Regions from separate parts of the Methylobacterium sp. Leaf94 genome, predicted to be linked through region 2. Evidence: predicted binding sites of a transcription regulator. Region 2 holds the regulator's gene; each other region holds the start of a gene.

Region 1 (3,274 bases), on a different contig from region 2:
CCGTCGATGATCGTGGTGGTCTCCTTCTCGATGCGGATGCGCTTGGCGCGGCCGAGCATCGGGAGGGTGACGTTCTCGAGCTTGATGCCGAGATCCTCGGCGATCATCTGACCCTGGGTCAGGATCGCGATGTCCTCGAGCATGGCCTTGCGGCGATCGCCGAAGCCCGGAGCCTTGACGGCCGCGACCTTCAGGCCGCCGCGCAGCTTGTTGACCACGAGCGTAGCGAGCGCCTCGCCCTCGATGTCCTCGGCGATGATGACGAGCGGCTTGCCGGTCTGCACCACGGCCTCGAGAACCGGCAGCATCGCCTGGAGCGAAGACAGCTTCTTCTCGTGGATGAGGATGTAGGGGTCCTCGAGCTCGGCGACCATCTTCTCCGCATTCGTGATGAAGTACGGGGAGAGGTAGCCGCGGTCGAACTGCATGCCCTCGACGACGTCGAGTTCGGTCTCGGCCGTCTTGGCCTCCTCGACGGTGATGACACCCTCGTTGCCGACCTTCTGCATGGCGTGGGCGATCATCTCGCCGATTTCCTTGTCGCCGTTGGCCGAGATGGTGCCGACCTGGGCAACTTCCTCGGACGAGGCGACCTTCTTGGCGCGGCTCGTGATGTCCTTCACGGCGGCGGTGGTAGCGAGGTCGATGCCGCGCTTCAGGTCCATCGGGTTCATGCCGGCGGCGACGTACTTGGCGCCTTCGCGGACGATGGCCTGCGCCAGAACGGTGGGAGGCCACTTCGCGCACCATCTGGGCGCCCATGTTCTCGAACTTGTCGGCGAGCTCGATCTCCTTGGCGACGGTGACGCCGTCCTTGGTGATGCGCGGGGCGCCGAAGGACTTCTCGATGACGACGTTGCGGCCCTTGGGGCCGAGCGTGACCTTCACCGCGTCGGCGAGGATGTCGACGCCACGGAGCATCTTCTCGCGGGCGTCGGAGGCGAAGCGGACTTCTTTCGCTGCCATGTCAGATCCTTGTCAGTGATGGGCCCCGAGGCGCCGGACGGCACCCTCGAAGGGCTCGTGAACGGGAGGAGAACCGAAACTTCATGATCAGGAGGTCCTGACCGTCGATCTTGACCTCGGTGCCGGACCACTTGCCGAACAGGACGCGGTCGCCGGCCTTGACGTCGAGCGGGTTCACCCGGCCGGCCTCATCGCGGGCGCCGGGACCGACGGCGACGATCTCGCCCTCTTGCGGCTTCTCCTTGGCGGTATCCGGGATGATGATGCCGCCCTTGGTCTTCTCTTCGCCTTCGATGCGGCGGACGACGACACGGTCGTGCAGCGGACGGAACTTCATGAGCTGCCCTCTTGCTTCAAATTCATGGATGGCGTTGATGCGGCGCGGCAGCGCGCTCAACCCAGGCCGTTAGCACTCGCCTTGGGTGAGTGCTAACGATGGCGTCGAGTTAGGCGCGGAAGCCGTTCGAGTCAAGACTGTCGCAGGCTCCGACGACGATCCGGCGACAGGATCATCCCCCGATCCCACAAGCCGCCGGAAAGTCCTTCGCGGATGATCAAGCTTCATGGTCCGCAGGGCGCGGTCGAGCCCGAGGCACAGGCGCCCGCGACAGCCTATCCGTCGGAGGTCGTATGGATCGATCTCGATGATCCGAGCGCCGAGGAGGCCGAACGGGTCGAGGCCTGCACCGGCATCCGGGTCCCTTCGCGCAAGGCCCTCAGCGAGGTGGAGAATTCGAGCCGCCTGAGGCGTTTGAAGACCGGGTTCTCACTCTCAACCCCGATGGTCACCTTCGACAAGCTCGATACGCAGTTGAAGCCGTTGGGCTTCGTGCTGACCCGGGACCGCCTCGTCACCGTGCGCTTCCACGAATTGCGGGCTTTCGCGGAGGTCAAGAAGCGCATCGACACCGGCGATGGGCCGGGCACCACCTCCACCGAGATCTTCCTTCTCCTGATAGAGGAGCTCGTCGACAGCCTCGCCGATTCCCTCGAGGACATGGGCGCCGACCTCGACGAGTTGTCCACGCGGATCTTCGATTTCGACGTCCGCAGCGGTGCGCCTGCCGGGGACACCAAGCTGCGCAACCACACGCCGCGCCGGCGCGACCTGGCGCTGCGCCGAATCCTGCGCGGCATCGGACGCCGCGGGAAGACCCTCGGTAAGGTCCGGTCGAGCCTCCTCGGCCTGGAGCGGATCGTGCCCTTCGTGGCCAACGAGTGCGAGCATATCCTCGGCGAGGAACAGGTGCCGCGCTTCGAGGCCGTGCGGCGCGACATTGCCTCCCTCGACGAGTTCGAGATCCGGCTCTCCGAGAACGTCCAGTTCCTTCTCGACGCGACCCTCGGCTTGATCAGCATCGAGCAGAACAACACCTTCCGCGTTCTCACCGTGGCATCGGTGGTCGGCATTCCGCCGACCCTGATCGCTTCGATGTACGGAATGAACTTCAAGCACATGCCCGAACTCGAATGGGCCTACGGCTATCCCTACGGCCTCGCGCTCATCCTCGTAAGCGCCATCATTCCGATCGTTTTCTTCCGCATCCGGGGTTGGTTGTAACCGGTTAATGGACTGTCAGGCCTCCTGCGCTAGAGCTGTGCGCGGCGATGCCCCGTCCAGCCGGCCTCCGAGGATGACCCGTCGCGCCATGGCCGTGATCGCTGCCTTCGTCCTCAATGCCGGCCTGAACTTCGTCCTCGGCCTCCTCATCGCCAAGCTGCTGGGACCAGCGGAGTTCGGTCTGTTCGCTCTGGCGACCGCCGGTGCGATCGTGGCCAACACCGTCCTGTTCGAGTGGCTGCGTCTGTCCGCGACACGATTCTATTCAGCCCGGGTCCGCATCGACGAGCCCTGGATCCGGCAGGGTTTGGACCGGGCCTACATGGCCCTCACGCTCAGTCTCTTCGTGGCGGCCTTGATCTGCGCGGGACTGGGTTTCACGCTCGAGCCCAACGCGGGAAGCCGCCTGGCGATCACAGCGGGCGCCGCGGTCGCCGCATTGGGCATCGGCGTGTTCGACTATCACGCAGCGCTCGCCCGGGCGCGCTTCGACGGCCGGCTGTACTTCAATCTCGTCGCGGTGAAGAACGGCCTCGCCTTCGTGCTGATGGCGGGTGCCGCCTGGTTCTTCCCCCAACCCGTCTGGGTTCTGACGGCGGCCGGGATCAGCCAAGCCTTCGCGATCCTGCTGCTGTATCGACCGCTGCGCGATCCGATCGTTCCACGCGTACGGCTGAAGCTGCGGGAAGCCTGGCGGCTCTTCGTCGCCTACGGCCTACCCCTCATCGCGGCCAACGCGATCTACCA
Region 2 (3,274 bases):
AGTTCCGCGGCGATCCGCGCCATGGCGCCGGTGAAATCCTTGGACGGCCCGGCCCAGCGGGCCGAGAACAGCCCGGGTGCCCCGTCGAGGGCGTTGACGCAGAGGCCGGAATCGTCGGCGAAGGCCGGCAGGCCCGAGGCCGTCGCGGCGGCGTGCGCCTTGATGGCCGCGTTCTCGGCGAACATCGTCCCGGTCTCGTCCGGCTCGGGCAGGCCGAGTTCGCCGGCCGAGACCGCGTCGACGCCGAAGGGCGCCAGCAACTCGCGCATTTCGACGAGCTTGCCGGCATTGTGGGTCGCGATGACGACGCGACCCGTGAGGATGCGGTGCTCGCTCATGCGGAGACTCACTGCGCCACGGCCTGCTTCTGGAGGGCGACGAGGGACTGGATGCCGCCCTGGGCGAGGCGCATCAGCTCGAATAGCTCCTCCTCCGAGAACGGCTTGCCCTCGGCGGTACCCTGGACCTCGACGAGGCCCCCGGTGCCCGTGATGACGAAGTTGGCGTCGGTCTCGGCCGCGGAATCCTCCAAATAGTCGAGGTCGAGGACGGGCTTGCCCTTGTAGATGCCGCAGGAGACGGCCGCCACGTGGTCGCGCAGGGGGTCGACCGAGATGATCGAGCGGCCGCGCATCCAGGTGAAGCACTCGTGCAGGGCGACCCAGGCGCCGGTGATCGCCGCGGTGCGGGTGCCGCCATCGGCCTGGATCACGTCGCAATCGACGGTGATCTGGCGCTCGCCGATCGCCGGCAGGTTGGTCACGGCGCGCAGGGAGCGGCCGATCAGGCGCTGGATCTCCTGGGTGCGTCCGGAGGGCTTGCCGGCCGTCACCTCGCGCCGGGTGCGCGCGTGAGTGGCGCGCGGCAGCATGGCGTATTCCGCGGTGACCCAGCCCTTGCCGGAGCCGCGCAGCCAGCCAGGGCCGCGCTCTTCCAGGGTGGCCGTGCACAGCACCTTGGTGTCGCCGAAGCTGACGAGGCATGAGCCTTCGGCGTGGCGGGAGACGGCGCGCTCCAGGGTGACCATGCGCAGTTCGTCGTTCGCGCGCTTCGAGGACCGCATGCCGCTCTCCTTACCGGTGTCGATGGAGTGCGGCTTTACGGTTCCGGCCCCCGCCCGGCAAGCGAGGTCGGGCGGATTGCCGGCGCCGCCGGTGAGCCCGAGGTGCGGAACGCCTTCCGCGGCCAAGCGGTTTCTCGTATTCTCCCTGCGTCCGCCAGGGGCGACGGTGGACGGCATTGTGTAAAGCACGGGAGACCGTCACACTCTCCGCCTCAGGAATGGAATGTGACCGAGCCCGCCCGCCCCTTCTCCACATCGCAGCAGATGCAGGTTCTCAGCGCGCTGAACGAACGCTCGCGTGAAATCTTCCGGCAGATCGTCGAGAGCTATCTGACGACCGGCGAGCCGGTCGGCTCGCGTAACCTCGCGCGCATCCTGCCCATGGCCCTGTCGCCGGCCTCGATCCGGAACGTCATGGCGGATCTCGAGCATTCCGGGCTGATCTTCGCACCCCACGCCTCGGCCGGCCGTCTGCCCACGGAGCAGGGCCTGCGCTTCTTCGTCGATGCGATGCTGGAGCTCGGCGATGTCGGGCGTGAGGAGCAGGAGCGGATCGAGGCGCAGATGCGCGCGGCCGCCTCGGGCCATACCTTCGATTCCGCCCTGGCCGAGGCCTCGATGCTGCTCTCAGGGATCTCCCGCGGGGCCGGCGTGGTGCTCACCACCAAGACCAACGTCCACCTGAAGCATATCGAGTTCGTCCGCCTCGACCCGACCCGGGCGCTGGTCGTCCTGGTCTCCGACGACGGCTCGGTGGAGAACCGCCTCCTCGACCTGCCGGCGGGCCTGCCGGCGGGGGCTCTCCAGGAGGCCTCGAACTACCTGAACGCCCGGCTCCAGGGCCGGACCCTGGGGACGCTCCGCGCCGAGATCGAGTCGGGCCGGCAAGCGATGAAGCGCGAACTCGACGTGATCACCGAGCGCCTCGTGGATGCCGGCCTCGCCGTCAGCGTCGGCCCCTCGGATGCCCGGCAGCTCATCGTGCGCGGTCAGGCCAATCTCCTGGACGACCTGCGGGCCGCCGAGGATCTCGACCGCATCCGCCTGCTGTTCAACGACCTCGAGACCCAGAAGGACGTGATCGAACTCCTGTCCCGGGCCGAGGGCGGCGAGGGCGTGCGCATCTTCATCGGCTCGGAGAACAAGCTCTTCTCGCTCTCAGGCTCCTCGATGATCGCGGCTCCGTTCCGCGACGGGTCGCAGAAGATCGTCGGCGTGGTGGGGGTCATCGGCCCGACGCGCCTGAACTATGCCCGCATCGTGCCGATGGTCGACTACACCGCACGGGTGGTCTCCGGCCTCCTCGACCGCAAGCGCTGAGCGGAAAACGCGAAGGGGCGGAGCCTGAAGCCCCGCCCCCGACGCGGTTCCGATCGCTCGGGTCAGCCGCGGATCACGTCGACGATCTCGTAGGTGTCGGGATCGACGATGACGATGTCGTCGTCCACCAGCACGTAGCGGTAATCCTCGTATTCCGGCGCGATCCGGACGATGTCCGGCGGCAGGTCGTAGAGGGTGTAGCTGCGGGCGATAGCCGTGCCGACGGTGAGCGCGAAGGCGCCGGCGGCGAGGCGTGGGATGCCCCGGCGGAACACGCTCTGGCGGAACTCGGTGCGCTGCGGCGCCCCCAGGCGGCCATAGGCGCCGCGGACGGCGCCGCGATCGCCACGGTCGCCGCGACCACCCCGGCCCTCGCGCTCGACGCGGCCGTCGCGACCGCCGCGCTCATCGCGGTCGGCCCGTCCACCGCGCTCCTCGCGGCCGTCGCGATCAGCCTTGCCGCCCCGATCGCCCTTGCCGTCGCGGTCCGCCTTGCCGTCGCGATCTCCCTTGCCGTCCCGGTCGCCCCGGCCGTCTCGTGCCGCGGCGCCACCGTCCTCGCGGCCGCCGCGCTCTCCGGCCGCCTGACCCGGACGACCGTCCTGCCGCCCTGCGCCACCCTCGGCGCCACGGCCACCGGCCTCGCCGCGCTGGGCACCACCGGCCGGACCGGCCCCGGTCTCCGCACCGCCGGCGCCGCCGCGCGTGCCTGCGCCGCCAGCCGCACCGCCGGCTTCGCCGCCCCGCATGCCGGCGCCACCGCCCGCACCGCCACCGGCGCCACCGCGCATTCCGCCGGCACCACCCGCACCCGGACCCGCGCCACCGGCGCCGCCGCCCGCGCCCATACCGGCGCCGCCACCCCCGGCACCGCCCGCGCCGCCCCCGGCA
Region 3 (3,274 bases), on a different contig from region 2:
TCTGACGGATCGGAGCCTCAAGCGCCTTCAGCACGATCTTGATGCCGGCCTGGACGTCCGGGTTGTCGTTCTTCAGCCCCTCTGCCGCTGCCTTCGCACGAAGGAGAGCGACACCACCGCCGGGCACAATGCCTTCTTCAACCGCTGCGCGCGTCGCATGGAGCGCGTCGTCGACGCGGTCCTTCTTCTCCTTGACCTCAACCTCAGTCGAGCCTCCAACGCGGATGACCGCGACGCCGCCGGCGAGCTTGGCTTGACGCTCCTGGAGCTTCTCACGGTCGTAGTCCGAGGTGGTTTCCTCGATCTGCGCCTTGATCTGAGCAACGCGGGCCTCGATGTCGGCCTTGTCGCCCGATCCATCGATGATCGTGGTGGTCTCCTTATCGATACGCACCCGCTTGGCGTGACCCAGCATCTCAAGAGTGACGTTCTCGAGCTTGATGCCGAGGTCCTCGGCGACCATCTGACCCTTGGTCAGCAGGGCAATATCCTCAAGCATGGCCTTACGGCGATCGCCGAAGCCCGGAGCCTTGACGGCCGCGACCTTGAGGCCGCCGCGCAGCTTGTTCACGACGAGCGTAGCGAGCGCCTCACCCTCGATGTCCTCGGCGATAATGAGCAGCGGCTTGCCGGTCTGCACTACGGCTTCGAGGATCGGCAAAAGCGCTTGAAGCGACCCGAGCTTCTTCTCGTGAATGAGGATGTAGGGATCTTCAAGATCCGCCATCATCTTCTCCGCATTCGTGATGAAGTACGGGGAAAGGTAGCCGCGGTCGAACTGCATGCCCTCGACCACATCGAGCTCGGTCTCGGCCGTCTTGGCCTCCTCGACGGTGATGACCCCTTCCTTGCCGACCTTCTCCATGGCGTGGGCGATCATCTCGCCGATTTCCTTGTCGCCATTGGCTGAAATGGTGCCGACCTGAGCGATCTCTGCGGAAGACGCCACCTTGCGGGAGCGCTCACTGATGTCCTTCACGACCGCAGCAACAGCGAGGTCGATGCCGCGCTTCAGGTCCATCGGGTTCATGCCGGCGGCCACGTACTTCACACCCTCGCGGACGATGGAGGCGGCCAACACGGTTGCCGTCGTCGTGCCGTCGCCGAGGCCACTTCGCGCACCATCTGGGCGCCCATGTTCTCGAACTTGTCGGCGAGCTCGATCTCCTTGGCGACGGTGACGCCGTCCTTGGTGATGCGCGGCGCGCCGAAAGACTTCTCAATCACAACGTTGCGGCCCTTGGGACCCAGCGTCACCTTCACGGCACTGGCAAGAAGCTCAACACCGCGCAGCATCTTCTCGCGGGCGTCGGCGGAAAAACGAACGTCTTTGGCAGCCATGGGAAAAGTCACTTCAATGTTAGCGCGGCCCCGAGGCACACCACATCGGGTGCCTCAAGGGGCAGTATTGGCAGATCACACCAGGGCGTATGGCTCTTAAGCGTTCATGATCAGGAGGTCCTGACCGTCGATCTTGACCTCGGTGCCGGACCACTTGCCGAACAGGACGCGGTCGCCGGCCTTGACGTCGAGCGGGTTCACGCGGCCGGCTTCGTCACGGGCGCCAGGACCGACGGCGACGATCTCGCCCTCTTGCGGTTTCTCCTTGGCATTGTCCGGGATGATGATGCCGCCCTTGGTCTTCTCTTCGCCTTCGATGCGGCGAACGACGACACGGTCGTGCAGTGGGCGAAATTTCATGGTCGAGTTCCAATCTCCCTACCGATGACATGGCGCCAGCACGGCTCAGCCATTGAAGGGAAGGCGGCTGCAGGAAGATCCGCAGCGGCCCTGCGACAGTTGGTTTAGCACTCAGTGAACGAGAGTGCTAATGTTTCTGGGCCTGTGTCGATTTCTTTTTTATAGGCTGGGGAGCTTCATACCCATTGAAAGCTCAAATGATGTTTATCAAACTACAAATAATAGAAGATTGACTGGCTGCACCAGTGTACTGCAGGCCTAAAGACGCATTGGTTGACTTAGCGGTCGTATTTATGATTTTTCCCGAGTAAGATAGTAATCTATGGCCGATTTTTTCGACGGATGAGAGTTTTACGAAGATCGGTTCACAGCTGTCGACAAACTTGTGGGGCATGAAACTCATAGACGACTTGCGCGGTATCCGCGGGATGAGCCGCCTGGATATCTGATTCGCGAAAAAAGGGAGCTGTGGCTGATCTGTTTTAAACTCTAGCTTTTTTAGTGGGCGGCCCTCCCCTGCCAGGCATGAAGGGACGCTGATCCAGCTGTTTCCGTTCAACGGAACGCACCAAAGTTCGTATGCTGCATGTGCAGCGGTCCCGAAGCGCTATGGGTGCTTGCCGAAGCACGGGCGTGTCATCGCTTAAGCCAATCGAGGGCGGCTGCGAGGTAGAGGACGCCCATGAAGCTGACGGCAGTCTTCTCGTAGCGGGTGGCGATGGCGCGCCACTCTTTGAGCCTGGTCCAGAGACGCTCGACCTGGTTACGGTTGTTGTAGATCCAATCCGGGCAGGCCACGGGCGCTTCGTAGCGCTGAGGCGGGATCGCAGGCCGAGCGCCCATATCCCAGATGTGTTCGCGAAAGACGTGGCTGGTATAGCCGCGGTCCCCCACGACCCATTTGGGCACCGCCGGCAGCTGGTCGAGCAGGGGAACAGCGTGAGGAAGTTCATGGGCCTGACCGGGCGCCAGCCGGAAGGCGATGGCGCGACCCCGTCCATCCGCGATCACGCAAGCCTTGGTGCCATACCCGCCACGTGAGCGGCCAAGAGCTTCACGAGCATCTCGCTCGGGCCCAGATCCCCCCTTTTGGCGGCTCCCGCCGCCTTTTGGTGCGCTCGCATGTTCGTGCCGTCGCGGAATACCATACCGAGTTGGACACCGCGCTCCTGCACGAGGTGAAGAAGCCGCTCCCAGACGCCGGCACGCGACCAGCGGATGAAGATCTGGGCAGCCCGCCACCAGGGTCCCAATTCCTCGGGAATAGCTCGCCATTTGGCTCCGTTCTGATGCCGCCAAAGGATGGCCGAGAGCGTGCGCTGCAGATCCTGCGGAGGCGTTTTGGCCTTGGGCCGGCAGGCTTCAACCAGAGGCTCCAGATCAGCCCATTGTGTGTCGCTCAGCATCGTCCCTCCTCCATCAGAGAGACGAAAACGCAAGCCCAGCCAAACTGTTCAGGCGACGACAGGCCCTGGGAGGGCAGCCAGCGGTGTCCTGATCGTGACCGCCCGTCATCACGCTACGCATGGTTCTCGGACGTTGCGTAGCCGTCATATTAACCAATTGCCTCTAT

What was found. The regulator HrcA, encoded in region 2, represses chaperone genes, less so after heat shock. The targets are predictions, from matches to a motif close to GTTAGCACTCNCNNNNNGNGAGTGCTAAC.
Region 1: a site for HrcA is predicted at 1,372-1,400, ahead of ASG63_RS01775 (co-chaperone GroES). Genes of this name have one in related genera too.
Region 3: a site for HrcA is predicted at 1,805-1,833, ahead of ASG63_RS14995 (co-chaperone GroES). Genes of this name have one in related genera too.

The regions. Positions count from the first base shown of each region.
Region 1 covers NZ_LMRM01000002.1:905-4,178, forward strand. Annotated here, with positions in the region: partial or broken gene groL (chaperonin GroEL) at 1-966, opposite strand, end outside; gene ASG63_RS01775 (co-chaperone GroES) at 968-1,303, opposite strand; gene ASG63_RS01780 (magnesium transporter CorA family protein) at 1,517-2,527, shown strand; gene ASG63_RS01785 (lipopolysaccharide biosynthesis protein) at 2,616-3,274, shown strand, end outside.
Region 2 covers NZ_LMRM01000064.1:206,707-209,980, forward strand. Annotated here, with positions in the region: gene rdgB (RdgB/HAM1 family non-canonical purine NTP pyrophosphatase) at 1-338, opposite strand, end outside; gene rph (ribonuclease PH) at 347-1,063, opposite strand; gene hrcA (heat-inducible transcriptional repressor HrcA) at 1,328-2,383, shown strand; gene ASG63_RS23590 (DUF1236 domain-containing protein) at 2,446-3,274, opposite strand, start outside.
Region 3 covers NZ_LMRM01000028.1:26,239-29,512, reverse strand. Annotated here, with positions in the region: partial or broken gene groL (chaperonin GroEL) at 1-1,341, opposite strand, end outside; gene ASG63_RS14995 (co-chaperone GroES) at 1,438-1,701, opposite strand; one part of gene ASG63_RS14990 (IS5 family transposase) at 2,338-2,792, opposite strand; one part of gene ASG63_RS14990 (IS5 family transposase) at 2,792-3,107, opposite strand.